4 regions of the Duganella dendranthematis genome follow, and region 2 is predicted to be linked to each of the others. Evidence: predicted binding sites of a transcription regulator. Region 2 holds the regulator's gene; each other region holds the start of a gene.
What was found. The regulator sigma-54, encoded in region 2, starts transcription at its own class of promoters, with help from an activator protein. The targets are predictions, from matches to a motif close to TGGCANGNAANCTGCTTT.
Positions count from the first base shown of each region.

Region 1: the regulator sigma-54 is predicted to act here: its motif matches at 2,745-2,762, upstream of HH213_RS07805 (pilin).
Region 3: the regulator sigma-54 is predicted to act here: its motif matches at 3,609-3,626, upstream of glnA (type I glutamate--ammonia ligase).
Region 4: the regulator sigma-54 is predicted to act here: its motif matches at 3,766-3,783, upstream of prpB (methylisocitrate lyase).

Region 1 is NZ_CP051684.1:1,678,826-1,686,441, reverse strand. It holds gene sucC (ADP-forming succinate--CoA ligase subunit beta) at 1-1,095, shown strand, start outside; gene sucD (succinate--CoA ligase subunit alpha) at 1,109-1,990, shown strand; gene HH213_RS07810 (FHA domain-containing protein) at 2,062-2,640, shown strand; gene HH213_RS07805 (pilin) at 2,814-3,299, shown strand; gene HH213_RS07800 (flagellar brake protein) at 3,356-4,069, opposite strand; gene HH213_RS07795 (LysR family transcriptional regulator) at 4,198-5,127, opposite strand; gene HH213_RS07790 (SDR family NAD(P)-dependent oxidoreductase) at 5,261-6,016, shown strand; gene moaC (cyclic pyranopterin monophosphate synthase MoaC) at 6,030-6,515, opposite strand; gene HH213_RS07780 (beta-barrel assembly-enhancing protease) at 6,619-7,616, shown strand, end outside.
Region 2 is NZ_CP051684.1:2,975,039-2,982,654, forward strand. It holds gene HH213_RS13585 (monovalent cation:proton antiporter family protein) at 1-417, opposite strand, end outside; gene HH213_RS13590 (KpsF/GutQ family sugar-phosphate isomerase) at 544-1,533, shown strand; gene HH213_RS13595 (KdsC family phosphatase) at 1,533-2,060, shown strand; gene lptC (LPS export ABC transporter periplasmic protein LptC) at 2,073-2,666, shown strand; gene lptA (lipopolysaccharide transport periplasmic protein LptA) at 2,681-3,283, shown strand; gene lptB (LPS export ABC transporter ATP-binding protein) at 3,285-4,037, shown strand; gene HH213_RS13615 (RNA polymerase factor sigma-54) at 4,049-5,521, shown strand; gene hpf (ribosome hibernation-promoting factor, HPF/YfiA family) at 5,599-5,961, shown strand; gene HH213_RS13625 (alginate lyase family protein) at 6,020-6,937, shown strand; gene HH213_RS13630 (enoyl-CoA hydratase/isomerase family protein) at 6,948-7,616, shown strand, end outside.
Region 3 is NZ_CP051684.1:3,829,496-3,837,111, forward strand. It holds gene HH213_RS17510 (transglycosylase domain-containing protein) at 1-1,301, shown strand, start outside; gene HH213_RS17515 (TAXI family TRAP transporter solute-binding subunit) at 1,480-2,859, shown strand; gene HH213_RS17520 (rhodanese-like domain-containing protein) at 2,895-3,353, opposite strand; gene glnA (type I glutamate--ammonia ligase) at 3,670-5,085, shown strand; gene HH213_RS17530 (DUF4124 domain-containing protein) at 5,205-5,690, shown strand; gene glnL (nitrogen regulation protein NR(II)) at 5,687-6,799, shown strand; gene ntrC (nitrogen regulation protein NR(I)) at 6,863-7,616, shown strand, end outside.
Region 4 is NZ_CP051684.1:4,295,372-4,302,987, reverse strand. It holds gene acnD (Fe/S-dependent 2-methylisocitrate dehydratase AcnD) at 1-1,673, opposite strand, end outside; gene prpC (bifunctional 2-methylcitrate synthase/citrate synthase) at 1,676-2,824, opposite strand; gene prpB (methylisocitrate lyase) at 2,839-3,726, opposite strand; gene prpR (propionate catabolism operon regulatory protein PrpR) at 3,872-5,488, shown strand; gene HH213_RS19635 (alpha/beta fold hydrolase) at 5,587-6,450, shown strand; gene HH213_RS19630 (sensor histidine kinase) at 6,456-7,490, shown strand; gene HH213_RS19625 (LytR/AlgR family response regulator transcription factor) at 7,490-7,616, shown strand, end outside.

The sequences.
Region 1 (7,616 bases), 1.3 Mb from region 2:
TGCCTGTCCGTTGAAGAAGCAGTCAAAGCTGCTGAAACCTTGGGCGGCCCAGTCTGGGTTGTGAAAGCTCAAATCCACGCCGGTGGCCGTGGTAAAGGCGGCGGCGTGAAAGTTGCCAAGTCGCTGGAACAAGTGAAAGAATACGCTGACCAGATCCTGGGCATGCAGCTGATCACCCATCAGACCGGCCCAGAAGGCCAAAAAGTACGTCGTCTGCTGATCGAAGAAGGCGCCGACATCAAACAAGAACTGTACGTATCGCTGGTGACCGACCGCGTGACCCAGCGCGTTGTGCTGATGGCCTCGTCGGAAGGCGGCATGGACATCGAAGAAGTTGCCGAGTCCCACCCAGAAAAAATCCACTCGATCGCCATCGATCCAGCCGTCGGCCTGACCGACGCGGACGCTGCCGCCATCGCTGCCAAAATCGGCGTGCCGGAAGGTTCGATCGCTGATGCCGTCACCAACCTGCAAGGCCTGTACAAAGCCTACTGGGAAACCGACTCGTCGCTGGCCGAAATCAATCCGCTGATCGTGACCGGTTCGGGCAAGATCATCGCGCTGGACGCGAAATTCAACTTCGACGCCAACGCTCTGTTCCGTCAACCAGAAATCGTCGCTTACCGCGATCTGGACGAAGAAGATCCAGCGGAAGTGGAAGCTTCGAAATTCGACCTGGCCTACATCTCGCTGGACGGCAACATCGGCTGCCTGGTGAACGGCGCCGGTCTGGCCATGGCCACCATGGACACCATCAAGCTGTTCGGCGGCGAGCCGGCCAACTTCCTGGACGTCGGCGGTGGCGCCACGGCTGAGAAAGTCACCGAAGCCTTCAAGATCATGTTGAAAAACCCAGGCCTGAAAGCCATCCTGGTCAACATCTTCGGCGGCATCATGCGTTGCGACGTGATCGCCGAAGGCGTCATCACCGCATCGAAAGCAGTTTCGCTGCAAGTACCGCTGGTGGTCCGCATGAAGGGCACCAACGAAGATCTGGGCAAGAAGATGCTGGCTGACTCCGGTCTGCCAATCATCGCTGCTGACACGATGGAAGACGCAGCCAAGAGCGTTGTTGCCGCAGCTGCTGGTAAATAATTAAGGAACCGATATGTCTATTCTGATCAACAAAGACACCAAAGTCATCACCCAGGGTATCACCGGTAAAACCGGCCAGTTCCACACCCGCATGTGCCGCGACTACGCGAACGGCAAAAACGCCTTCGTAGCAGGCGTGAACCCGAAGAAAGCCGGCGAAGACTTCGAAGGCATTCCAATTTTCGGTTCGGTGAAAGAAGCCGCCTCGGAAACCGGCGCGACCGTGTCGGTCATCTACGTGCCGCCAGCTGGCGCTGCTGCTGCAATCTGGGAAGCTGTTGAAGCCAACCTGGACCTGGCAATTTGCATCACCGAAGGCATTCCAGTCCGCGACATGATGGAAATCAAGGACCGTATGGCCAAAGCGGGTTCGAAAACCCTGCTGCTGGGCCCTAACTGCCCAGGCCTGATCACCCCTGACGAAATCAAGATCGGCATCATGCCAGGTCACATCCACAAGAAGGGCCGTATCGGCGTGGTGTCGCGTTCGGGCACCCTGACCTATGAAGCAGTGGGTCAGCTGACCGCACTGGGCCTGGGCCAGTCGTCGGCAGTTGGTATCGGCGGCGACCCAATCAACGGTCTGAAGCACATCGACGTGATGCGCATGTTCAACGAAGATCCTGATACCGATGCGGTCATCATGATCGGCGAAATCGGCGGTCCGGACGAAGCCAATGCAGCCCGTTGGATCAAAGACAACATGAAGAAACCGGTCGTTGGCTTCATCGCCGGCGTGACCGCTCCTCCAGGCAAGCGCATGGGCCACGCCGGCGCGCTGATCTCGGGCGGCGCGGACACCGCACAAGCCAAACTGGAAATCATGGAAGCTTGCGGCATCACCGTGACCAAAAACCCATCGGAAATGGCGCGTCTGCTGAAAGCAATGCTGTAATTTCCATCCGCTTAGTTGTGGAATAATAAAGGGGAGCCATGTGCTCCCCTTTATTTTTGCCGGAGATCCGATTGGCCAAGCTCCTCATTTCGCGTGACGGACAACCAGAGCAGCAGGTGCAGCTGAGCAAGGAGCGCATGACCTTGGGCCGCCATCCGCGCAACGACATCGTGCTGAGCCATCCGGCCATCAGCGCCGAACATGCGGTCATCGTCACCATCCTCGACGACTCCTTCCTGGAGGACCTGCACAGCACCAATGGCACCTTCGTTAACGGCCACCGTATCGGCAAGCATTTCCTGCAACATCAGGACGCCATCAAGATGGCCAAATTTGAGCTGGCGTTCGTGGCGGATGGCGTGCGCCCGCTGGCGGCGGCGCAGCCGGTGCTGGCCGAGTTGTCGGTGCTGAACGGTGCGAATGCCGGCAAGCACGTCGCGTTGACCAAGCCGCAGACCACGCTGGGCCGGGCCGGTGTGCAGGTGGTGGTGATCCACCGCCATCTGCAGTTCTATACGATCACCCATACCGAAGGCGAGCTGGCGCCGCTGCTCAACGGTACGACCTTGGACCGGCAGGTTGCTGAGCGCCTCAGCGACGGCGACGTGATCGACCTCAGCGGCACGCAAATGACCTTTCGCGTGGCCTGACAAAATTTGTCAGTCGTGGACAGGCTGACAAATTGCGGCGCATCGGGCTGACAAAAAATGGCAGTTTGGGGTGGGTTTTGCTGAAATTTTAGGCAAAAACAGGCTGGCACACCAATTGCACTAGTAGGGATGTGTCACCCAACAATGTAATCACACCCCCTAGGAGTCGCAAAATGAAATCCATGAAAATGATGAAGAAACAAGCACAAGCCGGCTTCACCCTGATCGAACTGATGATCGTGGTCGCCATTATCGGCATCCTGGCCGCCGTGGCGATTCCACAGTACAGCGACTACACGGCCAAAGCCAAGGCACAGAGCGTTGTGGCTGCGCTGGACGGCCTGAAAACTGCTGTTTCGCTGTGCATCCAGGAAAATAGTGGCGTGGCGGACAGCTGCGACACCGGCGCTGCCGGTATCCCAGCCTTCACCGCAACCAAGGAAGTATCGAGCGCTACTGTAACTGATGGCGTCATCAAGGCAAACCTCGATACCGATACTGGCAAGGCATTGAAAGGTAGTTACATCCAACTGGCTCCTAGTGGCCTTGGCACCGCTAACATTACCTGGACGGTATCGACTGACTCCACCAACACGGCAGTATCGAATGCACTGACCAAAAACAATCCGCCCGCCTCCGCTGCCTCTGCCGCAAGCTAACTAGCTGGACGGATCACGAAAAAAAACCGGCAGCTTGCCGGTTTTTTTTCGTCCGCTTAGACGATCTTCTGGCGGTCGGCGATCAGCGCTTCGTAGGTGAGATTTTGCAGCATCGTGTAATGGACCGGGTCGAGGTCGACGAACTGCACGCCGTAAGTGAACACCTCCGGCTTGTCGCCGGTCGCCGGCTTGACCACATTGATATTGCGGATGGTCGCATTTGGATTCACGCGCACCTGGCGGTTGCCGGGCTGCGCAATCAGATAAAACGACAGCGCGACCTGCCCATCGCTGTCCGACAACTGCTTGGGCGACTCGATCAGCGCCCCGGACACGCTCAAATTGACCAGGAATACCGACGTGTGGCTGCCCGACGCGTTGGTGATCTGCGCCGGGATATCCACCTTGACCCGCATCGCCGCCCGCAGGCTGGTGCCCTGAATCGACACCGGAAAACTCAGGTGCGCATAAAACAGCGGCCGCGGAAACACCCGCTGCACCACGCTGGAGAACGAGCATACGTTGACGCCGGAAAACACGCGGATCGTCAGCTTGTCGCCCTCATTGAGCGCGATCGGTGCGTTGTTCTCAAACGGCACCTTGACGATCATGTACTCATCCTTGACCCAGCCGATCAGCGTCGAGAAGTGCTGGATGGGTTTGATGGTGCGATGGGTGATGAACTGTATCCTGCCGCCCACTTGCAGGTTCATCTGCTCGAACTCGTATTCCTGAGTCTTGGCTTCGCTCGGCGGAGGGTTGCTGCTCATGCAAACTCTTTCTATGTGGCGCAAACGACGACGGTGGACAATACCGTCAGAAAATTGTTCCTGCGACATTAATTATATGCGCGCCAACGAAATGTGACAATCAAGCAATACAACACATTGCCGATCGGTCATGTGGTGGCAACAGCATCTGTTGGGTTCAAGAGCGAATGGCCATTCAGCCCAGGCGTATGCGCAAACAGCTCAGTGATGAAGTCGATGAATACCGTAGCGCGCTGCGGCAGCAGCCGCTCTGCCGAATAAACGGCGTTGAGCGGCGAGGGAGTCGCCGTGTAATCGCTTAGCACCGCCCGCAAGCGGCCACTGCGCAGGTATTCGGCTACCATCCACGCCGGCAGATAGCCGATGCCCATGCCGGCCAACACGGCGCGGCGGATGGCCTCCAGACTATTGAGCCGCAGCCGTCCCGATACCTGCACCTCGCCGTCTTTCAACGGCCAGCCACGGGCTTGGCCGGCCAGCAGGGTATAGATGATGCAGTCGTGCCGCAGCAGTTCCTCCGGCCGTTGCGGCGTGCCGTGCCGGTCAAGATAATCGTCACTGGCAACGCACAGGCGCTCCGACGTGCCAACGCGGCGCGCCCTGAGTGCGCTGTCTTTCAATACGCCGCCACGGATTGCCAGGTCCACGCCTTCCGCGACCAGATCGATGTAACCGTCGCTGATATTCAGTTCCACATCCACATCCGGGTAGCGCGCCATGAAGGCCGGCAGCGCATCGATGATTTTCTCGGTGGCGAGCGCGGGAGGGCATGCGACCCGTAGCAAGCCATGCGGATTCTGCTGCCCACGCGCATCGGATTCCGCCTGATGGATCACATCCAGCGCCTGCCGCGCCAGCGCGTAATAACGCTGGCCGTCGGGTGTGGCCACCAGTTGACGCGTAGAGCGGTTGAGTAGACGGGTTCCCAGCATCCGCTCCAGCGACGCGATGTGGCGGCTGACGTTGGGCTGGCCTATCCCCAACTCCCGCGCGACAGCGGTAAAGCTGCCGGTTTCGATTGCCCTGACCAGGCACTGCATCCATAACAATTTATTCATTTTTCTGTGGGCTCCTTGTACATCCATGCGATTAAAGCATAAATGTTATGAGCCGCGCTTGTCTTATCAGCGCAGCGACAGGTGCGCATACTTGATTCACGCTTTTTCACTTTTACTTTAAAGGAATCACAACATGGCACTCAAACTCGCGAACAAAGTCGCTGTCATCACAGGCGGCAGCACCGGCATCGGCCTGGCCATCGCCAAGCGCTTCGTCAACGAAGGCGCCACGGTCTACATCACTGGCCGCCGGCAGGCGGAACTCGATCTGGCGGTCAGCGCCATCGGCGGCACGGCGCAGAGCGTGCGCGTGGATTCGGCCGACTCATCGCAGTTGCAGGCGCTGTTCGAGCGCATCCGCGCCGAGCATGGCAAGCTGAATGTGCTGGTCGCCAACGCCGGCGGCGGCTCGCTGGCGCCGCTGGGCGAGATCACGGAAGAACATTTCGACGATACCTTCGGGCGCAACGTGAAAGGCACGCTGTTCACGGTACAGGCTGCGTTGCCTTTGTTGGGAGAAGGCGCCTCGGTCATCTTGACCGGCTCGACCGCAGCAAGCAGCGGCACGCCGGCGTTCAGCGTGTACGCCGCATCCAAGGCGGCGGTCCGGGCGTTTGCCCGCAACTGGATACTGGACGTCAAGGGCCGCGGCATCCGCATCAACACCCTGAGCCCGGGTCCGATCAAGACGCCGGGCCTGGTCGAGCTGGTGGGTAACGATCCTGCCCAGCAGCAAGGCTTCCTCGATCATTTGGCGTCGCAGATCCCGATGGGCCGCGTCGGCGATCCGGATGAAATCGCCAAGGCAGCCGTATTCCTGGCCTCGGACGACGCCAGCTTTGTCAACGGCATTGAATTGTTCGTGGACGGCGGCCTCGCCCAGATCTGATGTCCGGCGGCGGTTAGCTGGTGGCGCTCCAGTCGCCCGACTTGCCGCCGTGCTTTTCCATCACGCGGATATCGCTCATGACCATGCCGCGATCCACGGCTTTGCACATGTCATACACAGTCAGCAAGCCGACTTGCACCGCAGTGAGTGCTTCCATCTCCACCCCGGTCTTGCCGTAGGTCTCCACTTGCGCCTTGCAGTGTACCGAAGACTTGTCGACGTCGGTTTCAAAGTCCACCGCCACGCGGGTCAGGGCCAGCGGGTGGCACAGCGGGATCAGGTCGCTGGTGCGTTTGGAGGCCATGATGGCGGCGATGCGGGCGATGCCCAGCACGTCGCCTTTCTTCGCGGTGCCGCTCATGATGATGGCCAGCGTCTCCGGTTTCATGCGGATGGAGCCGCTGGCCAGCGCGATGCGGTGGGTCTCGGCCTTGGCGCCCACGTCCACCATGTGGGCTTGTCCGGTGGCGTCGAAATGGGTCAGGTGATCGGTGGTCATGGTTGCAGCTTAAAATGATTCATAATGTGGCACTCAGTTTTCATACCCGAGTTGCGGGTATCATATCACCGTGAATGCTAAACGCTCCTCTTACTCTGGACGCATGCGCGCCGTTGCCGCCGCGCTGCTGATCGCCATGCCGATGGCCATGGCGCAGACCGGTATCGCGCCGGCCAAGATCCCCAACCTGCCCGCGCTCGGCGGCACGGAAAGCCAGGATTTGTCGCCGCTGATGGAGCGTAAGCTGGGCGAGGAGATCATGCGCGACATCCGCCGCGACCGCGATTACCTCGACGACGGCCCCATCCTCGAATACATGAACAACTTCGGCAACGTGCTGGTGGACGCTCGTCCCGGCGCGCGCGGCGAGGCCAAGTTCGATTATTTCTTCTTCGTGGTGCGCGATCCGCAGCTGAATGCGTTCGCGCTGCCCGGCGGTTTCATCGCCGTGCACTCGGCGCTGCTGTTGCAGGCGCAGAACGAGTCCGAGCTGGCATCGGTGCTGGGCCACGAGGTCGGCCACGTGGTGCAGCGGCACATCGCCCGCTCGATCGGCCAGCAGAAGCAGGATGCGCTGATTCCGCTGGCGGCGATGATCCTGGCCGCGCTCACGGCGCGCCAAGGCGGCGGCGATGCGGCCATGGGCGTATTCCTCGGCGGCCAGGGCCTGGCGATCCAGCGGCAGCTGAACTTCGGTCGCGATGCCGAACGCGAAGCCGACCGCATCGGTTTCCAGATTATGGGCGAGGCTGGTTTCGACCCGTCGGGCATGGTGGCGTTCTTCCAGCAGATGCAGGCTTCTACCCGGAATTACAGCGATCTGGTGCCGGCCTGGCTGTTGACTCACCCGTTGACCAGCGAGCGTATCGCCGACATCCAGGCGCGTATCCGCGCGCAACCTTACAAGCAGCGCCAGGACAGTCTGGACTTTTTCCTGGTGCGTTCGCGCGCGCGCGTGCTGCAAGACCAGAGCGCCAACGGCTACAGCGAAACCAAGCAGTTCTTCCAGGGCCAGATTTTGCAGGACAGCTGGCAGCAGAAGGCTGCCGGCCAGTACGGCATGGCGTTCCTGACCATGAAACAGGGCGACACCGACGCCGC
Region 2 (7,616 bases):
GGAGACGATGGCGGTGGACGACATGGCCAGCGCGCCGCCCAGCGCAAACGAGGCCTGCCAGCTGATGTGCAGATGCGGCGGCAGTTGCGTGGCCAGCGTCCAGCCGAAAATCATGGTGGCGATGACGGTCAGCACCACCTGTGCCATGCCCAGCCCGAATACAATGCCGCGCATGGCCTTCAGTTTGGGGAGGGAGAATTCCAGGCCGATCGAGAACATCAGGAACACCACGCCGAACTCGGCCAGACCGTGGGTGGTTTCGCTTTGCTCGGCAAGCCCCAGCGCGTGGGGGCCGATCAGGATGCCGACTGTCAGGTAGCCGAGCATCGGCGGCAGGTGCATCATGCGGAAAGCCACCACGCCGAGCACGGCACTTCCCAAAAGCAACAATGTTAATTCGAGGGGTGAAAACGTCATTTCAACATCGCCAGTAAATAAAGTTCGTTGTTTGCAGTGTGCTTTGCGCGTTATGTTGTGACTGGCAAGTTTTTTGCTTTCTCAATTCGGCTATACTTGGGCATGAGTGTAACCCATGAAAAAACAATGCTGAAAGTTTTTGATGCAAAAACGGCACTGCGTCTTGCCCGAGATACCCTGCAAAACGAAGCGGACGCCATCAATGCCCTGAACGCCCGCCTGGAACAGGACGACAGCGTGGTGCAGGCCATTTCCCTGCTGCTGAACTGCACCGGCCGCGTGGTCGTGTCCGGTATCGGCAAGTCCGGCCACATCGCGCGCAAGATCGCCGCCACGCTGGCCTCGACCGGCACGCCGGCGCTGTTCGTGCACCCGGCCGAAGCCGCGCACGGCGACCTCGGCATGGTCACCCGCGACGATACCTTTATTGCCATTTCCTATTCCGGCGAGAGCTCGGAACTGATGACTATCCTGCCGGTGGTCAAACGCATGGGCAGCAAGGTCATCGCCATGACCGGCAAGCCGGGCTCCAGCCTGGCCACCATCGCCGACGTGCATTTGAACGTGGCCGTGGCCAAGGAAGCCTGCCCGATGAATCTGGCGCCGACCACCTCGACCACCGTCACGCTGGCGCTGGGCGACGCCCTGGCCGTGGCGCTGCTGGACCTGCGCGGTTTCAAGGAAGAAGATTTTGCCCGCTCGCATCCGGGCGGCGCGCTGGGCCGCCGTCTGCTGACCCACGTCAAGGACGTGATGCGCAGCGGCGATGCGGTGCCGCGCGTGATGGCCGACGTCAAGCTGACCGAGGCGCTGCTGGAAATCACCCAGAAGGGCATGGGCATGACCGCCGTGGTCGATGCCGACGGCAGGCCGGTCGGCGTGTTCACCGACGGCGACCTGCGCCGCATGATTGAAAAAGTGCAGGACTTTACCAAGGTGGTGATCGGCGATGTGATGCACGCCAACCCGCGCAGCATCTCGCCTGAGAAAATGGCGGTAGACGCCGTGGCCGTGATGGAGCAGTTCCGCATCAACCAGATGCTGGTGACCGATGCCGACGGCAAACTGGTCGGCGCGCTGCACATCCATGACCTGACCCGCGCCAAGGTGATCTGATGACGATGACCTATCTGGAGCGCGCTGCGCGCGTCAAGCTGATGATCTTCGACGTCGACGGTGTGCTGACCGACGGCAGCCTGCACTATGGCGCCGAGGGCGAAGCGCTGAAGACCTTTAACGTGCACGACGGCCTGGGTATCAAGCTGATTCAGGAAGCCGGCATCGATACCGCCATCATCAGCGCGCGCACCTCGCCGCAGGTGATCAAGCGCGCGGCCGATCTCGGCATCAAGCACCTGCACCAGGGCGGCCACGACAAGCTGACGCCGTTCAACGCGCTGCTGGAAAAGACCGGCCTCACCGCCGAGCAGGTCGGCTTCATCGGCGACGATGTGGTGGACTTGCCGATCCTCACGCGGGTCGGCTTTGCGGTGGCGGTGCCGAACGGCCGCAAGGAAGTGCTGGAGCGTGCACATCACACTACCGTGGCCCATGGCGGCCGTGGCGCGGTGCGCGAAGTGTGCGAACTGTTGATGCATGCGCAAGGCAGTTACGAGCGCGTGATGGCACAATTCCTGGTTTAGACGAGGACAGTCATGCGTAAAAGAACAGCCCATCGCTGGCAACTGACGGTGATCATGATGGTCGGCGTGTTTGTCGCCTTCGGCAGCTTCTGGCTGGTGCAGGTGGTGGACCAGGCCAGCCAGCAGGCGCAGGCCGACAAGTTCCGCGATGAACCGGATTACATCATCGACCGTTTCAGCCTGGTGCGCATGAACGAGAAGGGCCAGCCGGCCTACATCATTTCCGGCGACAAGCTGACCCACCACCCGACCGACGATTCGTCGCTGATCGACAAGCCGTATGTGCACAGCCTGGGCGGCGAGCAGCCGCCGATGAATATCCATGCCGACACCGCCAATGTCGATCAGGGCAATACACGCGTCAAGCTGAATGGTAATGTGGATGTGGTAAGGCCGGCCACGCAGCTGGCGCAGGAACTGCGCCTGAAGACCAGTACGCTGACGGTGTATCCGGACGAAGAACGGATGGAGACCGACGCCGCGGTCGACATGCTCTCCGGGCGCTCGACCGCCACCGGCACCGGCATGACGGCCAACAACGCGACCCGCCAGATCAAGCTGGGCGGCCGCGGAACGATTACGATGCCGCCGCGCGCGGCACATTGAAGGAAACCAGAGACATGAACGCATTCAAGATGAGCAAACTGATGCTGGCGGCCACGCTGCTGCTGGCCGCCGCCGGCGCGACCTACGCGGAAAAAGCCGACTCCAGCAAGCCGACCCAGATCACCTTCGACCAGCTGGACGCCGATGACGTCAAGCAGATCAAGACCTTCACCGGCAACGTGGTGCTGACCCGCGGCACGCTGCTGATGAAATCGCCGAAGGCGGTGGTGACCGAAGATCCGGAAGGCTACCAGTACGTGGTGCTGACCAGCGGTCCGGGCGTGCAGGCGATCTTCCGCCAGAAGCTGGACGGCGCCGGCGACCAGTGGGTCGAAGGCAAGGCCGACCGCATCGAATATGACGGCAAGACCGAGCTGGTCAAGCTGTTCGCCAAGGCCGAGATCAAGAAGCTGGAAGGCCCGAAAGTGGCCAGTCAGGTCGACGGCGAATTCATTTCCTACGACAGCCGCAAGGAATTCTTCGCGGTCAAGAACACGCCGAGCGGCGACAGCAAAGTGGGCGGCGGCCAGAGCACCATGGTGATCCAGCCGGCCAACAAGCAGCCGGTACCGGCTGCGGCGCCCGCGCCCACCACGCAGCCTGCGGCGGGGAAATAAGATGGAATCATCCTGCGGTAGCACCCTGATCGTCAAAGGCCTGCAAAAGACCTACGGCAAGCGCCAGGTGGTGCATGACGTGTCGTTGCAGGTCGAGTGCGGCGAAGTGGTCGGCCTGCTGGGCCCGAACGGCGCCGGCAAGACCACCTCGTTCTACATGATCGTCGGCCTGGTGCCGTCGGACGCCGGCAGCATCGACATCAGCGGCGTCGATATCTCGTCGCTGCCGATCCACCGGCGCGCGGCGATGGGCTTGTCGTACCTGCCGCAAGAAGCGTCGGTGTTCCGCAAGCTGACGGTGGAAGAAAATATTCGCGCTGTCCTCGAAATTCAAAAAGTGGACGGCAAGTCTTTATCCAAGGCTGAAATTGAAGAACGGCTGAATACCCTGCTGGCCGATTTGCAAATCGAGAAGTTGCGCGAGAACCAGGCGCTGTCGCTGTCCGGTGGCGAACGCCGCCGGGTGGAGATCGCCCGCGCGCTGGCGACTAACCCGCGCTTTGTGCTGCTCGATGAACCTTTCGCCGGGGTCGACCCGATTGCCGTGATTGAGATCCAGCGCATCGTGCGCTTCCTCAAGGAACGCAATATCGGCGTCCTCATTACCGATCACAATGTGCGCGAGACGCTGGGCATCTGCGACCGCGCATATATCATCAACCAGGGCTCGGTGCTGGCATCAGGCCGTCCGGACGACATCATCGCCAATGAATCGGTGCGTCGCGTCTACCTGGGTGAACACTTCAGAATGTAAATCCCAGCCTCATGAAACAGTCTTTGCAACTGCGCACGTCGCAGCATCTCGCGTTGACGCCACAGTTGCAGCAGTCGATCCGGCTGCTGCAATTGTCGACGCTGGAGCTGCACCAGGAACTAGAACAGCTGCTGACCGATAACCCGCTGCTGGAGCGTCTTGACGACCCGCTGGATCACTCGCTGCGCCTGCTGGGCGATGGCGCCATCAACCAACAGGCGCCGGCCGGTGACGCGCCCGCCGAAGGCCCGCCAGGCGAGGCGCCGGCGGCCGAAGCCGACAATTACGAGGCGCCCGGCGCCGACACCGAAAGCACCACGCCCGACGCCGACATCGACTGGGGAGACGCCGGCCGCAGCAAGAACAGCGACGACGAGGATGCGCGGCCGCAGCTGGAAGCGCATCACTGCACGCTGCGCGACCATCTGATGGAACAGATGCGCGTGACGGTGCTGGAAATGCGCGACCGCGCGCTGGTCGAACTGATCATCGACGCGCTCGACGAAAACGGCTACCTGGAAGAAGCGCTGGAAGAGATCCACGCGCGCCTGCCGGAAGAACTGGAAGTCGAGATCGAGGAATTGCAGACCGCGCTGAAGCTGCTGCAAAGCTTCGATCCGATGGGGGTCGGCGCGCGCAATGCGGCCGAGTGCCTGGCGATCCAAATCAAGCGCTTGCCCGGCGTGCCGTTGGTGACCCGGCGCATGGCGCTGGCCATCGTGGAAAACCATCTGACCTGGTTTGCGCAGCGCGATTTCAACAAGCTGAAAAAAGCGCTGCTGTGCGATGACGAAGATCTGCGCGAAGCACAGACCGTGATCCGCCAGTGCAATCCGCACCCGGGCGCGGCGTTCGCATCGGACGTGTCTGACTACGTGGTGCCGGACGTGATCGTCAAGAAGTCGCGCAACGGCTGGCAGGTCAGCCTGAACAACGACGTCATGCCGCGCCTGCGCGTCAACGCCATGTACGCCAACCTGCTCAAGCAGGGCAAGGGTGAAGGCGCGATGGGCGCGCAGCTGCAGGAGGCCAAGTGGCTGATCAAGAATATGCGGCAGCGTTTCGACACGATCCTGCGCGTGGCACAGGCGATAGTAGAAAGACAAAAGAACTTTTTCTCGCACGGCGCGGTCGCCATGCGCCCCCTTGTGCTTCGCGAAATTGCTGATACACTGGGTTTACACGAGAGCACAATTTCTCGCGTAACAACTCAAAAATATATGCTGACCCCGCACGGCATGTTTGAGTTGAAATATTTCTTTGGTAGCCATGTCGCCACCGAAGCTGGCGGGGAAGCAAGTTCGACGGCGATACGCGCTTTGATCGTGCAATTGACAGGAGCTGAAGACCCGAAAAATCCTTTATCCGACAGTAAGATTGCGGACATGCTGGGAGAACAGGGCATGGTGATTGCGCGACGCACTGTTGCCAAATATCGCGAAGCTCTCAAGATCCCGCCAGTCAGTCTCCGCAAGTCTTTGTAGTTACTTGGTTCCTGTGCGCCCGGCAGCAAAGGGCAGCGCACTAACCGTAAGCAGCGACATTATCTTTAGGAGTGTGTATGAATCTCACCATCAGTGGACATCATCTCGAAGTGACCGCAGCGATTCGCGAGTACGTACAGAACAAGCTGGAGCGGGTCACCCGCCACTTTGATCAAGTGATTGATATTGCTGTCATCCTGACCGTAGATAACCTTAAAGAGAAAGAGAAACGCCAGAAGGCTGAAATCAACCTGCGTATGTCCGGCAAGACCGTCTACGTGGAGAGCCTGTCGCAAGACCTGTACGCCGCCATCGATACGCTGATCGATAAGCTGGATCGGCAGGTCATGAAATACAAAGCCAAAGTCCAGGGCCATGATCGCGATGCGATCAAGCACATGCCCGATCCGGACAGCTACGAAACCGCTGCCGCCGCCTGATTAAGCGACCACAGCATGACAAACAAAGGGCGCCCAGAGCGCCCTTTATTGGAGACATATGGTTAAACGTTTAACTTCATTCTTCGTGCTGGCGCTGGCCGGTCACGTTGCCGCTGCCGCGTGCGATACACCGCCGCCGGCCCGCATCGACATCGACGCCAACAGCTATTACTCGGATGCGCATCACTCGGTGATCGATCCGGTCCTGCGCGCCAAAAATATCGCCAACACCAAGCCGATCGAAGATTTCCTGGCGCATGTGGCCAAGGATGCCAATGCCGGCGGCGATGCGGCCTGTGCGGTGTCCTGGCTGGCCAGCTGGGGTGAGCAGAAGGCTATGCTGGGCAAGCTGTCCAGCGAACAGGCCTACTACGTACGCAAGTGGACGCTGGGCGGCTTGGCGCTGAATTACGCACGCGTGCAGACACAGGCGACGCCGGTGCAGCGCGCCGTCATCGAAAGCTGGTTCAAGGCCCTGGCCAACGCCACCATGGCGCATTCGGACACCAAGAAGGGCGGCCGCAACAATCACTACTATTGGGAAGGTCTGGCGGTGACTGCGGTAGGCGGCGTCACCGGCGATGTCCGCTACCTCGACTGGGGCCGCAAGGTGTTTGCGCATGCGATGTCGCAGGTGGCGGCGGACGGTTCGCTGCCGGCCGAGATGGAGCGCGCTGGCAAGGCCTTGCACTATCACGTGTTTGCCGTCACGCCGCTGGTGATGATGGCTTCGATTCTGGACCTGCACGATGCGCGGCTGGACAAGGTGGTGAACTTTACCGTGGCGGCATCGGCCGATCCTTCCGGTATCGCGCGCATCACCGGCGTGGAGCAGGAACCGGTCGGCAGCCGCGAGGTGACGCTGGTGTACAACCGCCACGAGGGCAAGGCCGCGCCCGCCGCCGGGAAGCCGCTGTGGCAGCCGCGTCTGGGTGGCGCGCTGGACGTGCCCAACCCGCTGGAGCATCTGAAGTAGAATAGTTCGCATGAGCGAATATATCCACACCAGTGTTAGCAACGGCACCGGCTTGATCGTGCTGGACCGGCCCAAGGCCCTCAACTCTTTGTCGCTGGAGATGGTGCGCGCGATCACGCGCGCGCTGCGTTGCTGGCGCGATGACGACAGCGTCGCCGCCGTGCTGGTGCGCAGCAGCAGCGAGAAAGCGTTCTGCGCGGGTGGCGACATCCGCTTTTTCCATGACGTCGGCCGCGCAACGCCGCAGGGCGGCAGTGCGCTGCTGGAAGATTTCTTTACCGAGGAATATTCGCTAAATCATTTAGTCCATTTTTATCCCAAGCCCTACATCGCCTTGATGGACGGCGTGGTGATGGGCGGCGGCATGGGCATCGCGCAGGGCGGCGTGCGCATCGTCACCGACAAGACCAAGATGGCGATGCCGGAAGTGAACATCGGCCTGTTTCCGGACGTGGGCGGCAGCTATTTCCTGTCGCGTGCGCCGGGAGCGCTGGGGTACTACCTGGGCGTGACGGGTGTAACGATCAACGCCGCCGACGCGCTGTACGCCGGCCTGGCCGACCACTACGCGCCGCTGGCGGACCGTGCCGAACTGGAGAAGCTGCTGGCTGCCACGCCAGGCGCCCAATTGCGCGACGCCATCGCCACCTACGCCGCCGCGCATGACGCCGGCGCCAGT
Region 3 (7,616 bases), 850 kb from region 2:
CCAAGGAAGATAACAACAAGATCCTGACCGTGACCGAAGCGCTGCGCCACTCGACCAACCTGGTGTTCGTGCGGCTGATGCGGGACGTGGCCAAGTTCTACATGTTCTCCAATCCGGGCTCGTCGGCGTCGCTGCTGGCGGACGCGGACGATCCGCGCCGCGCCGGCTACCTGGCGCGCTTCGCCGACAAGGAAGGCAAGGAATTCCTGGGGCGCTTCTACGCCAAGTACAAGGGCAAGCCGCCGGAAGAGATCGACAAGACCCTGCTGGCCAACATCCGCAGCACGCCGGTGCGGCTGGCGGTGATCCATCGCACCATGTATCCGCTGGCCACGCAGGAGCAGTTTGCGGCCTTCCTGAAAGAGAACTTGCCGTCGCAGAACGAGGTGCCGGAAGAGCGCGTGGCCAAGCTGTATGACCAGTATGCGATCGGCAACTGGTCGCTGGCCGACCGTGGCTATCTGGCCAGCGTGCATCCGCTGGAGTTGTGGATGGCGGCCTATCTGCGCCTGCATCCGGGCGCGACCTTGAGCGAGATGACCAAGGCCAGCGAGCAGGAGCGTCAGGATGTCTACCAGTGGCTGTTCAAGACGCACCGCAAGCACGCGCAGGACAAGCGCATCGCCGGCCTGATCGAGGTGGAAGGCTTCATGGAAATCCACAAGCAGTGGAAGAAAATGGGCTATCCGTTTGAATCGCTAGTGCCGTCGTATGCGACCACGCTGGGCGCCTCGGCCGACCGGCCGGCCGCGCTGGCGGAGCTGATGGGGATTATCGTCAACGGTGGTGTGCGCAAGAGTTCGCAGCGCATCACCTCGCTGCACTTCGCCAAGGATACGCCGTACGACACGCTGGTGACCAAGGCGCCGCCGACCACCAACGAGCAGGTGATTGCGCCGCAAGTGGCGCGGGTGGCGGCGGATGCGATCCGTGGCGTGGTGTCGGACGGTACCGCCAAGCGGGTCAAGTCGGCGTTTGTGGCAGCCGATGGTTCGATCATTCCGGTGGGCGGCAAGACCGGTACCGGCGACCAGCGCTTTGATGTGTATGGCGGTGGCGGACGGCTGATTGAATCGCGCTATGTGAACCGGTCGGCGACGTTTGTGTTCAATATCGGCGAGCGCTTCTTTGGTTCGATGACGGCGTATGTGCACGGGCCGGAATCGAAGAACTATGACTTCACCAGCGCGCTGCCGGTGCAGCTGCTGGTGGTGCTGGCGCCGAACTTGATGCCGTTGATTGAGCCGCATGCGGCGCCGAAGCCCGGCACAACGCTGCCGGTGGTGAAGGTTGGGGCGTAGCGCCCGAAGTCGCGAAAGCGCCACTGCAGGCCTGCGGCGGGTAATTTCTACCCCGCCCACCGCATACCAGGGTCTGACCCCGTTCGGGGTCAGACCCTTTTTTTGTCTTGCGGGTTTCCCTTGCATAGTTGCTGATTTATTGGCAAGGTGTGAGCCCATGAAACCTATGCGCCACCACATGTCCAAGATCCTCAAGTTTACCCAGTTCTCCTTCCGGGATCTGATCGTCGCGGCCGCGCCGACGGTGCTGACCATCGTCGGCATCTGTCTGCTGGCCTACTGGCTGGTCGACCCGGCGCCGCCGCGCACGGTGCGGCTGGGCACGGGTCAGGAAAACTCGGCCTACGAGGACTTCGGCAAGAAATATGCGGCAGCGCTGGCCAAGCACGGCGTCAAAGTCACGCTGGTGCCATCGGCCGGTTCCAGCGAAAACCTGCGCAATCTGAAAGAAGGCAAGGTCGATATCGCCTTCGTGCAAAGCGGCTCGACCAACGAGGAAGCGGCCGAGCGCGAAGGCCTGTCGTCGCTGGGCAGCCTGTTCGTTGAGCCGCTGTGGCTGTTCCTGCGCGAAGACAAGGGCAAGCCGCCGATCACCCAGCTGACGCAGCTGCGCGGCAAGAAGATCAATTACGGCGCCAAGGGCGCCGGCTCGCCGCGCCTATTCCGCCAGGTGCTGGAGCTGAATGGCGTCGAAAAAGACGAGGTGCAGAAGTTTTCGCTGGCTAACACGCCGGCCACGGTGGAGTTGTTGGAAGGCCGCATCGACGGCCTGGTGTTTACCTCGGCGCCGGAAGCGCCGCTGATCCAGATGCTGCTGCAAACGCCGGGTATCAAGCTGTTCGATTTCAGCCAGGCCGAGGCGTATTCGCGCAAGCTGCCGTTTTTGACGCACGTGGTGCTGCCGCAGGGCATTGTTGATCTAGGCCGCAACATCCCGTCCGAAGACTACAACCTGATCGCGCCGACCGCCACGCTGGTGGCGCGCGATGATTTGCATTCGGCGCTGGTGGATTTGTTCGTGCAGGCGGCCTCGACGATTCATAGCGGCGCCGGCTGGTTCCAGCAGCAGGGCCAGTTCCCGTCGGCCAAGTACACCGAGATTCCGGTCGATCCGGAGGCGGCCAAGTTCTACAAGAGCGGGCCGCCGTTCCTGCAGCGCTACATGACCTTCTGGCTGGCCAATTTCTTCGACCGCATGTGGGTGCTGGTGGTGGCGCTGGGCGCGCTGATCCTGCCGCTGTCGAAGGTGATCCCGCCGCTGTATGTGTGGCGTATCCGCTCACGCGTGTACAAGTGGTATGGCCAGCTGCGCGCGGTGGAGCAGAAAGTGGAGGAGGCCCAGGAAGCCACCCGTATGCAGGTCTACGAAGAGCAGCTGAAGCGGCTGGACGAGATCGAGGAGCTGGTCAACCAGGTCTCGATCCCGCTGTCGTTTGCCGATGGCCTGTATGGCTTGCGCAGCCACATCCAGTTCGTGCGCAAGCGCATTCTGTTCCTGATTGCGGAGGCCAACCCCACTGCGACGCAGGGTCTGACCCCGGCCGGGGTCAGACCCTAGAATACGCGGCGATCGCCGGTCGAGGCGGCCGTGGGTTAAGCGCCGATCCAGGGCAGGCCGGCGTGGCACCAGCCGCTGATGTTCTTGCGGTGGCCATGCTCGTCCTTGTCGCCCTCAAAGCCCTCCAGGATGTCGTAGCAGTGCTGGTAGCCGTGTTCGGTCGCCAGCTTGGCTGCACCACGCGAGCGCACGCCGGAACGGCACAGGAATAAAATCACCTGATCCTTGCGGGCGATACCGTTCAATTGCTCGATAAATTCTTGGTTGGTATTGCCACCTGGATAAGTCGCCCACTGGACCGCACCATGTTGGGCTTCCGGGATCGCCACCCGTCCCACCCAGTCACGCTCGGCATTGGTGCGCACATCGATCAGCTTGACGGCGTTTTCCGCACTGATCAATTCATAGGCTTCCTGCGGCGTCACCGCGCCGGCATAGGGCCAGTCCTTGCTGCGGCTACGGGCAAGGGCGAGGATCTCATCTATTTTGCTCATAAGGTGTTCCGGTAATAAGTTTAAGTTTATTATAGGCGTCCGTGCCCGGCCCGCGACTGCGACGCACCAAAACCATGCGCTTTTCAGTAAATATCCTAAAATGCACTTATAAGGTGCAAAATGTGAGAAACGCACTAAATAGGTGCGTGATTGTTCTGCTGTAAATTGTGGCACTTGAACACGCCCGCCAATTTTAGAATGATTTTGGCCGCGCGTTCAAAGACGCTACCAACATATCGATAGTCGTTCTGTGGCTGGCATGGATACTGCTTAGTAAGGCCTCACGAGTTCCACACATTCCCTTTAGGAGATACGCATGGCAATGACAGCCGCAGAAGTTCTGAAAATGGTCCAGGAAAACGAAGTCAAATTCGTTGATTTCCGTTTCGCGGATACCCGTGGTAAAGAACAGCACGTTACCGTGCCTGTGTCGGCTTTCGACATCGACAAGTTTGAATCGGGTCACGCATTTGACGGTTCCTCGATCGCCGGCTGGAAGGGTATTGAAGCATCCGACATGATTCTGATGCCTGATCCAAACACCGCGAACATCGACCCGTTCATGGAAGAGACCACGCTGTTCATGCAATGCGACGTCATCGAACCAGCGGACGGCAAGGGCTACGACCGCGATCCACGCTCCATCGCCAAGCGCGCTGAAGCCTACCTGAAATCGTCCGGCATCGGCGACACCGCCTACTTCGGCCCGGAACCAGAATTCTTCATCTTCGACAGCGTGCGCTGGAAGATCGACATGTCGGGTTGCTTCGTCAAGATCGATTCCGACGAAGCGTCGTGGTCGACCGGCGAAAAAATCGAAGGCGGCAACAGCGGCCATCGTCCAACCGTCAAGGGCGGCTACTTCCCAGTGCCACCAGTGGACAGCTTCCAGGACATGCGTTCGGAAATGTGCCTGATCCTGGAATCGCTGGGCATCCCGGTTGAAGTGCACCACCACGAAGTGGCTGGCGCTGGCCAGAACGAAATCGGCACCAAGTTCTCGACCTTGGTTGAGCGCGCCGACTGGACCCAGAACCTGAAATACGTGGTCTGGAACGTCGCCCACAGCTACGGCAAAACCGCGACCTTCATGCCAAAACCTATCGTTGGCGACAACGGTTCGGGCATGCACGTGCACCAGTCGATCTGGAAAGACGGCAAAAACCTGTTCGCCGGCGACGGCTATGCCGGCCTGTCGGATACCGCGCTGTACTACATCGGTGGCATCATCAAGCACGCCAAGGCACTGAACGCGATCACCAACCCAGGCACCAACTCGTACAAACGCCTGGTGCCAGGCTTTGAAGCGCCAGTCAAACTGGCGTACTCGGCGAAAAACCGTTCGGCTTCGATCCGTATTCCACACGTGGCCAATCCAAAAGGCCGCCGTATCGAAACCCGCTTCCCGGATCCACTGGCCAACGTCTACCTGTGCTTCTCGGCACTGATGATGGCGGGTCTGGACGGTATCCAGAACAAGATCCATCCAGGCGAAGCAGCGTCGAAAGACCTGTACCACCTGCCGCCGGAAGAGGACGCACTGATCCCAACCGTGTGCGCCTCGCTGGAAGAAGCGCTGGACGCCCTGAACAAAGACCGCGAGTTCCTGACCCGTGGCGGCGTGTTCAGCGATTCGATGATCGATGCTTACATCGAACTGAAAATGCAGGACGTGCAGCGCATGCGCATGACCACTCACCCTGCTGAGTTCGACATGTACTACTCGCTGTAATCACCGGGCGCTACGGCGCTGGTGAAGCGGTATCCAACGCGGGGCGAGCTGATGCTTTCCCCGCGTTTTTATTTGGATGCTGTATATTCGGGTGGACTGTTCCACCCACGGATTTACGAATGACAATGAGTTTGAAACTGAGTGTGTTGCTGGCGTTGTTGGCCTCGGCGGCGGCGCATGGACAGATCTATAAATGCCAGCCGCCCGGCGGCAGTGTCGAGTTCACCGACATCAACCGTGGCAGCTACTGCAAGCTGATGGATCTGCCCGGCATGACGGTGCCGGCGCCGGCGCGGCGTAGCGCTCCTGCGGCGCCGCGTGCTGCGCAACCGCTTGCCACGCCGGGCGAGTTCCCGCGTGTCGACAGCGCGGAGCAGAAGGCGCGCGACGCCGACCGCCGCGGCATTCTCGAAGACGAGCTGAAGAACGAGCAGCAAAAGCTGGCCGAGCTGCGGCGCGAATTCAACGGCGGCGAGCCGGAGCGGCGCGGCGATGAACGCAACTACGCCAAGTACCAGGAACGGGTGGCCGCGCTGCGCGACAGCATCAGCCGCTCGGAAAAGAATGTCGATGCCTTGAAACGTGAGATCGCGAATATCCGATGAGCATAGTGAATAAGATCGCGGCCCGCGCGGCCGCCGCCATCCACCGGCCGCCGTCGCTGGCGGGGCTGGAACTGCTGGCTTCGGCCGTGGTGCTGCTCGACGCGCAGGGCCATATCGCCTACGCCAACGCGGCCGCCGAGAACCTGCTGGAAAGCTCGCTGAAGGCGCTGTCGCGCCAGACGCTGAGCGCGCAGTTCCTCAATCCGGACGAGCTGGAACATACCTGCGCGCAAGCGCGCGAACACAAATTCTCCGACTTGCGCCAGGACCTGGCGCTGGAGCGTCCCGGCCGCGAACCGCTGCATGTGCACAGCATCGTGTCGGCGGTAGAAGATCCGGTTGGCGGCGTGCTGATCGAGCTGCGCGAGAACCAGCAGCATCTCAAGCTGGACCGCGAAGAGCGCATCCTCGACCAGAGCCAGGTCAACAAGGAACTGATCCGCAACCTGGCGCACGAGATCAAGAATCCGCTGGGCGGCATCCGTGGCGCCGCGCAGTTGCTGGAGATGGAACTGCCCGGTGCGCATGCGGTGCAGCTGCGCGAGTACACGCAGGTCATCATCAAGGAAGCCGACCGCCTGCAAACGCTGGTGGACCGCCTGCTGGCGCCGCACCGACGGCCGCACATCGTCGGCGACGTTAACATCCACGAAGTGCTGGAGCGGGTGCGCAGCCTGATGCTGGCGGAGTTCCCGTCCGGCCTGACGATTCTGCGCGATTATGATGCGTCGATTCCCGAGTTCCGCGGCGATAAGGAGCAACTGATCCAGACCGTGCTGAACATCGCGCACAACGCCGCTCAGGCGCTGGCGGCACAGATCGACGGCGGCGAAGCGCAGATCGTTTTCAAGACGCGGGTGGCGCGCCAGGTGACCTTGGCCAAGGTCCGCTACGGGCTGGCATTAGACTTGCATATCATTGACAATGGACCGGGTATCGCACCCCAGATCCGCGACCGTATCTTCTACCCATTGGTTTCAGGCAGGGAGGGCGGCAGTGGGCTGGGACTGACCTTGGCACAGACCTTCGTGCAACAGCACATGGGCGTGATCGAGTGCGAGAGCCGGCCTGGATGTACGGATTTCCGTATTTTGCTGCCGTTGCCATAAGCCGCGGCGGGCATTGCGGACCGTGTCCCTTGATTGACGATCATCGCGGAAAAAATACAACACATGAAGCCAATCTGGATAGTAGACGACGACGAATCGATCCGCTGGGTACTGGAAAAAGCACTGGCCAGGGAAAACCTGGCGACCAAGAGTTTTGCCAATGCGCGCGACGCCATCGCCGCGCTGGAGTACGAGACGCCGCAGGTGCTGGTGTCCGACATCCGCATGCCGGGCGACTCCGGCCTGGACTTGCTGCAGCTGGTGAAGTCACGCTTCCCCGGCCTGCCGGTCATCATCATCACCGCCTTCTCCGACTTGGATTCCGCCGTGGCGGCGTTCCAGGGAGGCGCGTTTGAATACCTGGCCAAGCCGTTCGATATCGACAAGGCAGTCGAGCTGATCCGGCGCGCGCTGGACGAAAGCCTGCGCGAAACCAGCGTTGAATCGGGGCCGGCGGAAACGCCGGAAATCCTCGGCCAAGCGCCGGCCATGCAGGAGGTCTTTCGCGCGATCGGTCGCCTCTCTCAATCGAATGTGACGGTGCTGATCACCGGCGAGTCCGGCTCCGGCAAGGAGCTGGTGGCGCGCGCGCTGCACAAGCACTCGCCGCGCGCGGCACAGCCGTTCATCGCGCTGAACACGGCGGCGATCCCCAAGGATTTGCTGGAGTCCGAATTGTTCGGCCACGAGCGCGGCGCCTTTACCGGCGCCCAAACGACGCGTCGCGGCCGCTTCGAGCAGGCCGAGAACGGCACGCTGTTCCTCGATGAGATCGGCGACATGCCGTTTGACTTGCAGACGCGTTTGCTGCGGGTGC
Region 4 (7,616 bases), 1.3 Mb from region 2:
ATGTCTTTCAGCGTGACCGGCTGGCCACTGGCGTCATGGCCCAGCACATCCTTCTCGATATCGAAGCGGATGGTGCCGGCGATGGCGTAGGCCACCACCAGCGGCGGCGAAGCCAGGAAAGCCTGCTTGGCGTAAGGGTGAATGCGGCCATCGAAGTTGCGGTTGCCCGACAGGACGGCGGTGGCGTACAGGTCGCGCTCCACCACTTCCTGCTGGATCACCGGATCGAGCGCGCCGGACATGCCATTGCATGACGTGCACGCATAGGCCACCACGCCAAAGCCCAGCTGCTCCAGCTCTGGCAGCAGGCCGGCTTCCTCAAGATACAGCGTAACGGTCTTGGAGCCCGGCGCCAGCGAGGATTTCACCCACGGCTTGCGCGTCAAGCCGCGCGCGTTGGCGTTGCGGGCTAGCAGACCGGCCGCGATCATATTGCGCGGGTTGTTGGTATTGGTGCAGCTGGTGATGGCGGCGATGATGCAGGCGCCGTCTGGCATCAAGCCAGGTTCATTTTCCACCACACCGCTGATGCCACGGGCGGCCAGCTCGGAAGTGGGCACGCGGCTGTGCGGATTCGATGGGCCGGCGATATTGCGCACCACGCTGGACAAATCGAACTTCAGTACGCGTTCATACTCCGCGCCGACCAGCGCATCGCCCCACAGACCGGTCTCTTTAGCGTAGGTTTCCACCAGTTTGACCGTTTCGTCTTCGCGGCCGGTCAGCTTGAGGTACTTGACGGTTTGCTCGTCGATGTAGAACATCGCTGCTGTCGAACCGTATTCCGGCGCCATGTTGGAGATGGTGGCGCGGTCGCCCAACGTCAGGTGCGCGGCGCCTTCGCCGTAGAACTCCAGGTACGACGACACCACCTTCTGCTTGCGCAGGAATTCGGTCAGCGCCAGCACGATGTCGGTGGCGGTGATGCCCGGCTGCGGCTCGCCGCTCAACTCAACGCCGATGATGTCCGGTAGACGCATCCACGAGGCGCGGCCCAGCATCACGCTTTCCGCTTCCAGGCCACCGACGCCGATGGCGATCACGCCCAGCGCATCGACCATTGGCGTGTGCGAGTCAGTGCCGACCAGCGTATCCGGGAAGGCCACGCCATCCACCGACTGAATTACCGGCGACATGCGCTCAAGATTAATCTGGTGCAGGATGCCGTTCCCCGGCGGGATCACGTCGACGTTCTTGAACGCCTTCTTGGTCCAGTTGATGAAATCGAAGCGGTCTTCGTTGCGGCGGTCTTCGATGGCGCGGTTCTTGTTGAACGCGTCCGGATCGAAACCGCCGCACTCCACCGCCAGCGAGTGGTCGACCACCAGCTGCGTCGGCACCACGGGATTGACCAGCGCCGGATCGCCGCCTTGCAGCGCGATCGCGTCGCGCAGGCCGGCCAGGTCGACCAGCGCAGTCTGGCCCAGAATGTCGTGACACACCACGCGCGCCGGGAACCACGGGAAGTCGAGGTCGCGCTTGCGTTCGATCAGCTGCGACAGCGAAGCGTTGAGCGTGGCCGGATCACAGCGGCGCACCAGATTTTCCGCCAGTACGCGCGAGGTGTATGGCAGCTTGGCCCAGGCGCCTGGCTGGATCGCATCGACTGCGGCGCGCGCGTCGAAGTAGTCTAGCTGGGTGCCCGGCAAGGGCTTGCGGAATGCGGTATTCATGATTATTTGCGGTCCTTGATCGGGACGAATTTCAGGTCTTCAGGGCCAACGTAATTGGCGCTTGGGCGGATGATCTTGTTGTCGATGCGCTGCTCGATGATGTGCGCCGACCAGCCGGAGGTGCGCGAGATGACAAACAGCGGCGTGAACATCGCGGTCGGCACGCCCATCATGTGGTACGACACGGCCGAGAACCAGTCCAGGTTCGGGAACATCTTTTTGATCTCCCACATCACCGATTCCAGCCGCTCGGCGATGTCATACATTTTGGTGGAGCCGGCTTCCTCGGACAGTTGGCGCGCCACGTCCTTGATCACCACGTTACGCGGATCGGAGACGGTGTACACCGGGTGGCCGAAGCCGATCACCACTTCCTTGTTGGCGACACGGTTGCGGATGTCGGCTTCCGCTTCGTCCGGATTTTCGTAGCGCTTCTGGATTTCGAAAGCGACTTCGTTGGCGCCGCCGTGCTTAGGACCGCGCAGCGCGCCGATCGCGCCAGTGATGGCCGAGTGGATGTCCGAACCCGTGCCGGCGATCACGCGACTGGTGAAGGTGGAAGCGTTGAACTCATGTTCCGCGTACAAGATCAGCGAAGTGTGCATCGCGCGCACCCACGATTCCGGCGGCTTGTGACCATGCAGCAGGTGCAGGAAATGGCCGCCGATCGAGTCGTCGTCGGTTTCCACTTCGATGCGTTTGCCGTTATGGCTGTAGTGGTACCAGTACAGCAGCATGGAGCCGAAGGACGCCATCAGGCGGTCGGCGATGTCGCGCGCGCCCGGCACGTTGTGGTCATCCTTCTCCGGCAGCACACAGCCGAGCACCGAGACGCCGGTGCGCATCACGTCCATCGGATGCGCCGATGCCGGCAGGGCTTCCAGCGCCGACTTCACCGCTTGCGGCAGGCCGCGCAGCGAGCGCAGTTTGGCCTTGTAGCCGCGCAGTTCCGATTCGGCCGGCAGCTTGCCGTGCACCAGCAGGTAGGCGATTTCTTCAAACTCGCAGGTGGTGGCGACATCCAGGATGTCGTAGCCGCGATAGTGCAGGTCATTGCCGGTTTTGCCGACGGAGCACAGCGCCGTATTACCGGCGGCGACACCCGACAGGGCGACGGATTTTTTTGGTTTGAAGGTAGTGGCTTCGGTCATTTTCGTGTCTCCTCTTATTTCTTCTGTGCGGCGAACAGCGCGTCCAGCTTCTGTTCGAATTCGTGGTAGTTGATGCGGTCATACAGTTCGGCGCGGGTCTGCATGGTGTCCAAAACGTTCTGCTGCGTGCCGTCGCGGCGAATCGCGCCGTAGACGTTTTCCGCCGCCTTGTTCATGGCGCGGAAGGCGGACAGCGGATACAGCACCAAGCCGACATCGGCGCTGCGCAGTTCATCGACGGTGAACAGCGGCGTGGAGCCGAATTCCGTGATGTTGGCCAGTACCGGCACTTTGACTGCGGCAGCGAACTGCTTGTACATATCGAGCGAAATCATGGCTTCGGGGAAGATCATGTCAGCGCCAGCTTCCACGCAGGCGACCGCGCGTTCGATGGCGGCGTCCAGGCCTTCCACTGCCAGCGCATCGGTGCGCGCCATGATGACGAATTGGTCGTCGGTGCGTGCATCGACGGCCGCCTTGATGCGGTCGACCATCTCCTGCTTGCTGACGATCTCCTTGCCCGGACGATGGCCGCAGCGCTTGGCGCCAACCTGATCTTCGATGTGCATGGCGGCGGCGCCGAACTTGATCATCGACTTGACGGTGCGGGCGACGTTGAAGGCCGAAGCGCCGAAACCAGTGTCCACATCGACCAGCAGCGGCAGGTCGCACACATCGGTGATGCGGCGCACGTCGGTCAGCACGTCGTCCAGATTGGAGATGCCCAGGTCCGGCAGGCCGAGCGAACCCGCAGCCACGCCGCCGCCGGACAGGTAAATCGCCTTGAAGCCGGCGCGCTTGGCCAGCAATGCATGGTTGGCATTGATGGCGCCGACCACCTGCAATGGGGATTCTTCCTTGACGGCTTGGCGGAACGCGGCGCCTGCGGAGTAGTGACTCATGTTGTGACCTTTCGATATTGCGTTGAAGTTGCGCTCTGTATTGCAAGGGGTGTGCCAGAGCATCAACTTATACAAATCAATCACTTACGCACAACACCATGTTTCAAAATGAAACAACGAAACAAATTTGAACTATAATTGAAACATGCGACATTCCACGCCCCTGCCCTTCGACGCCAACGACAAGCCGGTTATCTGGACGGTTTCCGTGTCGCGCCTGTCCGACCTGTTCCGCGACATCACGCTGGAATACGACAATCTCGCGACGATTGAGCCGATCAACCTGGGATTCGAGGAAGCGGCCAAACATATCCGCGAGCGGCTGGCGACGGAGCGCTGCGACGCCATCATCTCGGCCGGCTCCAACGCGGCGTATCTGAAAGGCCGGCTGTCGGTGCCGGTGGTGATCGCCAAATTCAGCGGCTTCGATGTGATGCAGGCGCTGGCACGGGCACGGCGCGTATCGGACCGCATCGGCATCATTACCTATCAGGAGCGGCTGGCGGAGCTGGCCGAGTTTTCCGCCACCTTCGGCTTCGACGTGGCGCAGCGCACCTATGTGACCGAGGAAGACGCGCGGGCGCAGGTCAATGACCTTAAGGCGGCCGGCATCAAGGCGATTGTCGGCGCGGGACGCATCACCGACCTGGCCGAGGAAGCGGGACTGACCGGCGTGTTCGTCTACTCGGCGGCCTCGATCCGCCACGCCTTCGACGATGCGCTGGAGATGGCGCGCCTGACGCAGCTGGAGTCCAACCGCAACCGCGCGCGCAGCGCCGTGGTGACGGACACGTTGCGCGCCAGGCATGGCATCAACGATCTGCGCGGCGACTCGGCGGCGATGGAGACGGTGCGGCAGTCGGTGGTGCTGTATGCGAAGTCGCCGGCCACGGTGCTGATACAGGGCGAAACCGGCTGCGGCAAGGAGCTGGTAGCGCAGGCCATGCACCGCGAGGCGCCGCGCACGTTGGGGCAGAACCGGCCATTCGTGGCGGTCAACTGCGGCGCGATTGCGGAATCGCTGCTGGAGTCGGAGTTGTTCGGCCACGAGGAAGGCGCCTTCACCGGCGCGCGGCGCGGCGGCCATGCCGGCTTGTTTGAAGCGGCCAATCACGGCACGCTTTTCCTCGACGAGATCGGCGAGATGCCGCTGACGCTGCAAACTCGCTTGCTGCGCGTGCTGGAGGAACGCGAGGTGGTGCGGGTCGGCGGCACGCGGCCGATACCGGTCAATGTACGCATCATCAGCGCCACCCACTGCGACTTGGAACAGCGCGTGCGGGAAGGCCGCTTCCGCGCCGATCTGTTTTACCGGCTAGCGGTGCTGCGTCTGACGCTGCCGCCGTTGCGCGCGCGGCCGGAGGATGTAATGCCGCTGGCCGAATGGTCGCTGAAGAATGCGCTGGCGTCGCTGGGCGCGCGGCCGCATCCCAATCTGCATGCGGAGATGACGGCGTGCGCGCCGCTGTTGCAGCGCTACGGCTGGCCAGGCAACGTGCGCGAGCTGCGCAACCTGACCGAGCGCCTGGCATTGTTCCTCGCCGCCGAGCCGCTGCAGGCGTTGACACCCTCGTTCATCTTGAGTATCGCCCCGGAACTGGGCACGGCTGCCATCACCGCCCTGCCCACGCCAGCGCCAGGCACCGAACGCATCGCCGACATACTGGCCCGCTTCGGCGGCCGGCGCGACGCTGCGGCGGAATATCTCGGCATCAGCCGCACCACACTATGGCGCAAGCTGAAGGCCGAAGACGGCGTGTGACCGTTCATCACTCCGGAAAAACCGTTCATCAAGTAGTGGTCGCCGTCGCCATGGCAGGCCGATAGCATGGCTCCACTTACTCACTAACGGAGAACACCATGCTGCTCAAGACCATCGCCACCGTCGCCGCCACCATGATGCTCGGCCATGCTGCGGCCGCCGACCATCCCGCGTTTAAAGTCGATGTCACCGGCACCGGCGCGCCAATCATCCTGATTCCCGGCCTTGCGTCGTCCGGCAACGTGTGGGACGGCACCGTGGCGCATTACTGCGGCAACGGCAAGCATCAATGCCACGTGCTGACGCTGGCCGGGTTCGCTGGCCAGCCGGCCATCAAGGAGCCGCTGCTGCCGGCGGTTGAGCAGCAGCTGAGCGCCTACATCAGCGACAACAAGTTCGACCGCCCGGTCGTCATCGGCCATAGCCTGGGCGGCTATCTCGGGATGAAGCTGGCGGCCGATCACCCCGAGCAGGTGGGCCGCCTGGTCATCGTCGATTCGCTGCCGGCGCTGGGCGCCACGCAGGCGCCGAACATCACCCGCGCGCAGCTCAAGCAAATAGCCGACGGCATGGCCGCTGGCATGAAAGCGCAAGATGCCGAAACCTTCCGCGCCGGCCAGTTGCGCACACTGCGCACCATGATCACGAAGCAGGAAGACATCGACCGCGCACTTGATGCCGGTAAGCTGTCCGACCGCGATACGGTCATCGGCAGCATGGCGGAACTGATGTCGGACGACCTGCGCGATGACGTCAGCCGCATCAAGGCGCCGACGCTGGTACTGGGTACGTGGATCGCCTACAAGGATTACGCGCCCAAGGAAGCCATCGCCGCAGTCTATACAACGCAGTATGCCAAGCTGCCCGGCGTGCGCGTGGAGATGGCGGACAACGCCCGCCATTTCATCATGTACGACGATCCGGCTTGGATGTATGATCGCATCGATAACTTCCTGAACTAAGCACCATGAACGATACACGTCCGCTAATCGCGCGCCTGAACTGGTACTGGATCTTCCAGCTGGCTGGCTGGGGCTTCCTGCCGCTGATGTCCTTCACGCTCGGCGCGTGGCGGGTGCCGGGCCTGATGTGGGTGATGGCCTGGGGTGCGGTCAGCGGGGTGTTGATTACCGAACTTTGGCATCGCCTGCTGAAGCAGCGCATACGTAACGGCCAGCGCACCAGCTGGAAAATGGTCGGTCTCGCGGTGCTGGTGCTCGGGACCATTCACACGGCGGCGCAGTATGTCGGTTATCTGGTGTTTCAGCCGCCGCACATGGACCGTGGCTTCGGCTGGGTACCGGGAGCCCTGCTGTCGTGGTGGGCGATTTACCTGGTGTGGAATATCTTCTACATGGCGGTGCTGTCGCTGCGTCGCGCCAACCGCGCGGAGTCGGAGGCGCTACGGCTGGAAGTGGCGGCTAAGGACGCCGAGCTGCGCGCCTTGCAGGCGCAAGTCAATCCGCACTTCTTCTTCAACAGCATGAACAGCGTACGCGCGCTGATTTACGAAGACGCCGATGCCGCCGCCATGATGATCGACCAGCTGGCCAGTGTGATGCGCTACGCGCTGCAATCGGGCCATCACGAAACGGTTCCGCTGGCGGCGGAGATGGAAGCGGTGCAGGCTTACCTGGCGATCGAGAAGATCCGCTTTGAAGAACGCATGCGCGTCAGCGTGGAGATCGGCATTGGACTCGATCAGGTGCGCATTCCGCCGATGGCGCTGCAAACGCTGGTGGAGAACGCCGTCAAGTACGGCGTGGAGGCCAGCCCCACCGGCAGCGAGATCCGTATTCGCGCGCAGCGCATGGACAACGGCGCGGTGCATATTGAAATCGCCAACCTCGGCGCGATTGTGCCGTTTGCGAATTCCACCAAGGTGGGCCTGGTGAACACGCGCAAGCGCCTGTTGCTGGCACTGGGCGACAACGCGCAACTGGATTTATCCGAAAACAGTGGCTGGGTACGTGCCACCATGACTTTACCGGAGGCTGCCTGATGCGGGTATTGCTGATTGACGACGAGCGCCTGGCGCGCGCCGAACTGCGACGCCTGCTGGCGGCGCATCCCGATGTCGAGATTGTGGGCGAAGCGGTCAACGCGGCCGATGGCTTGCAGCAGATCG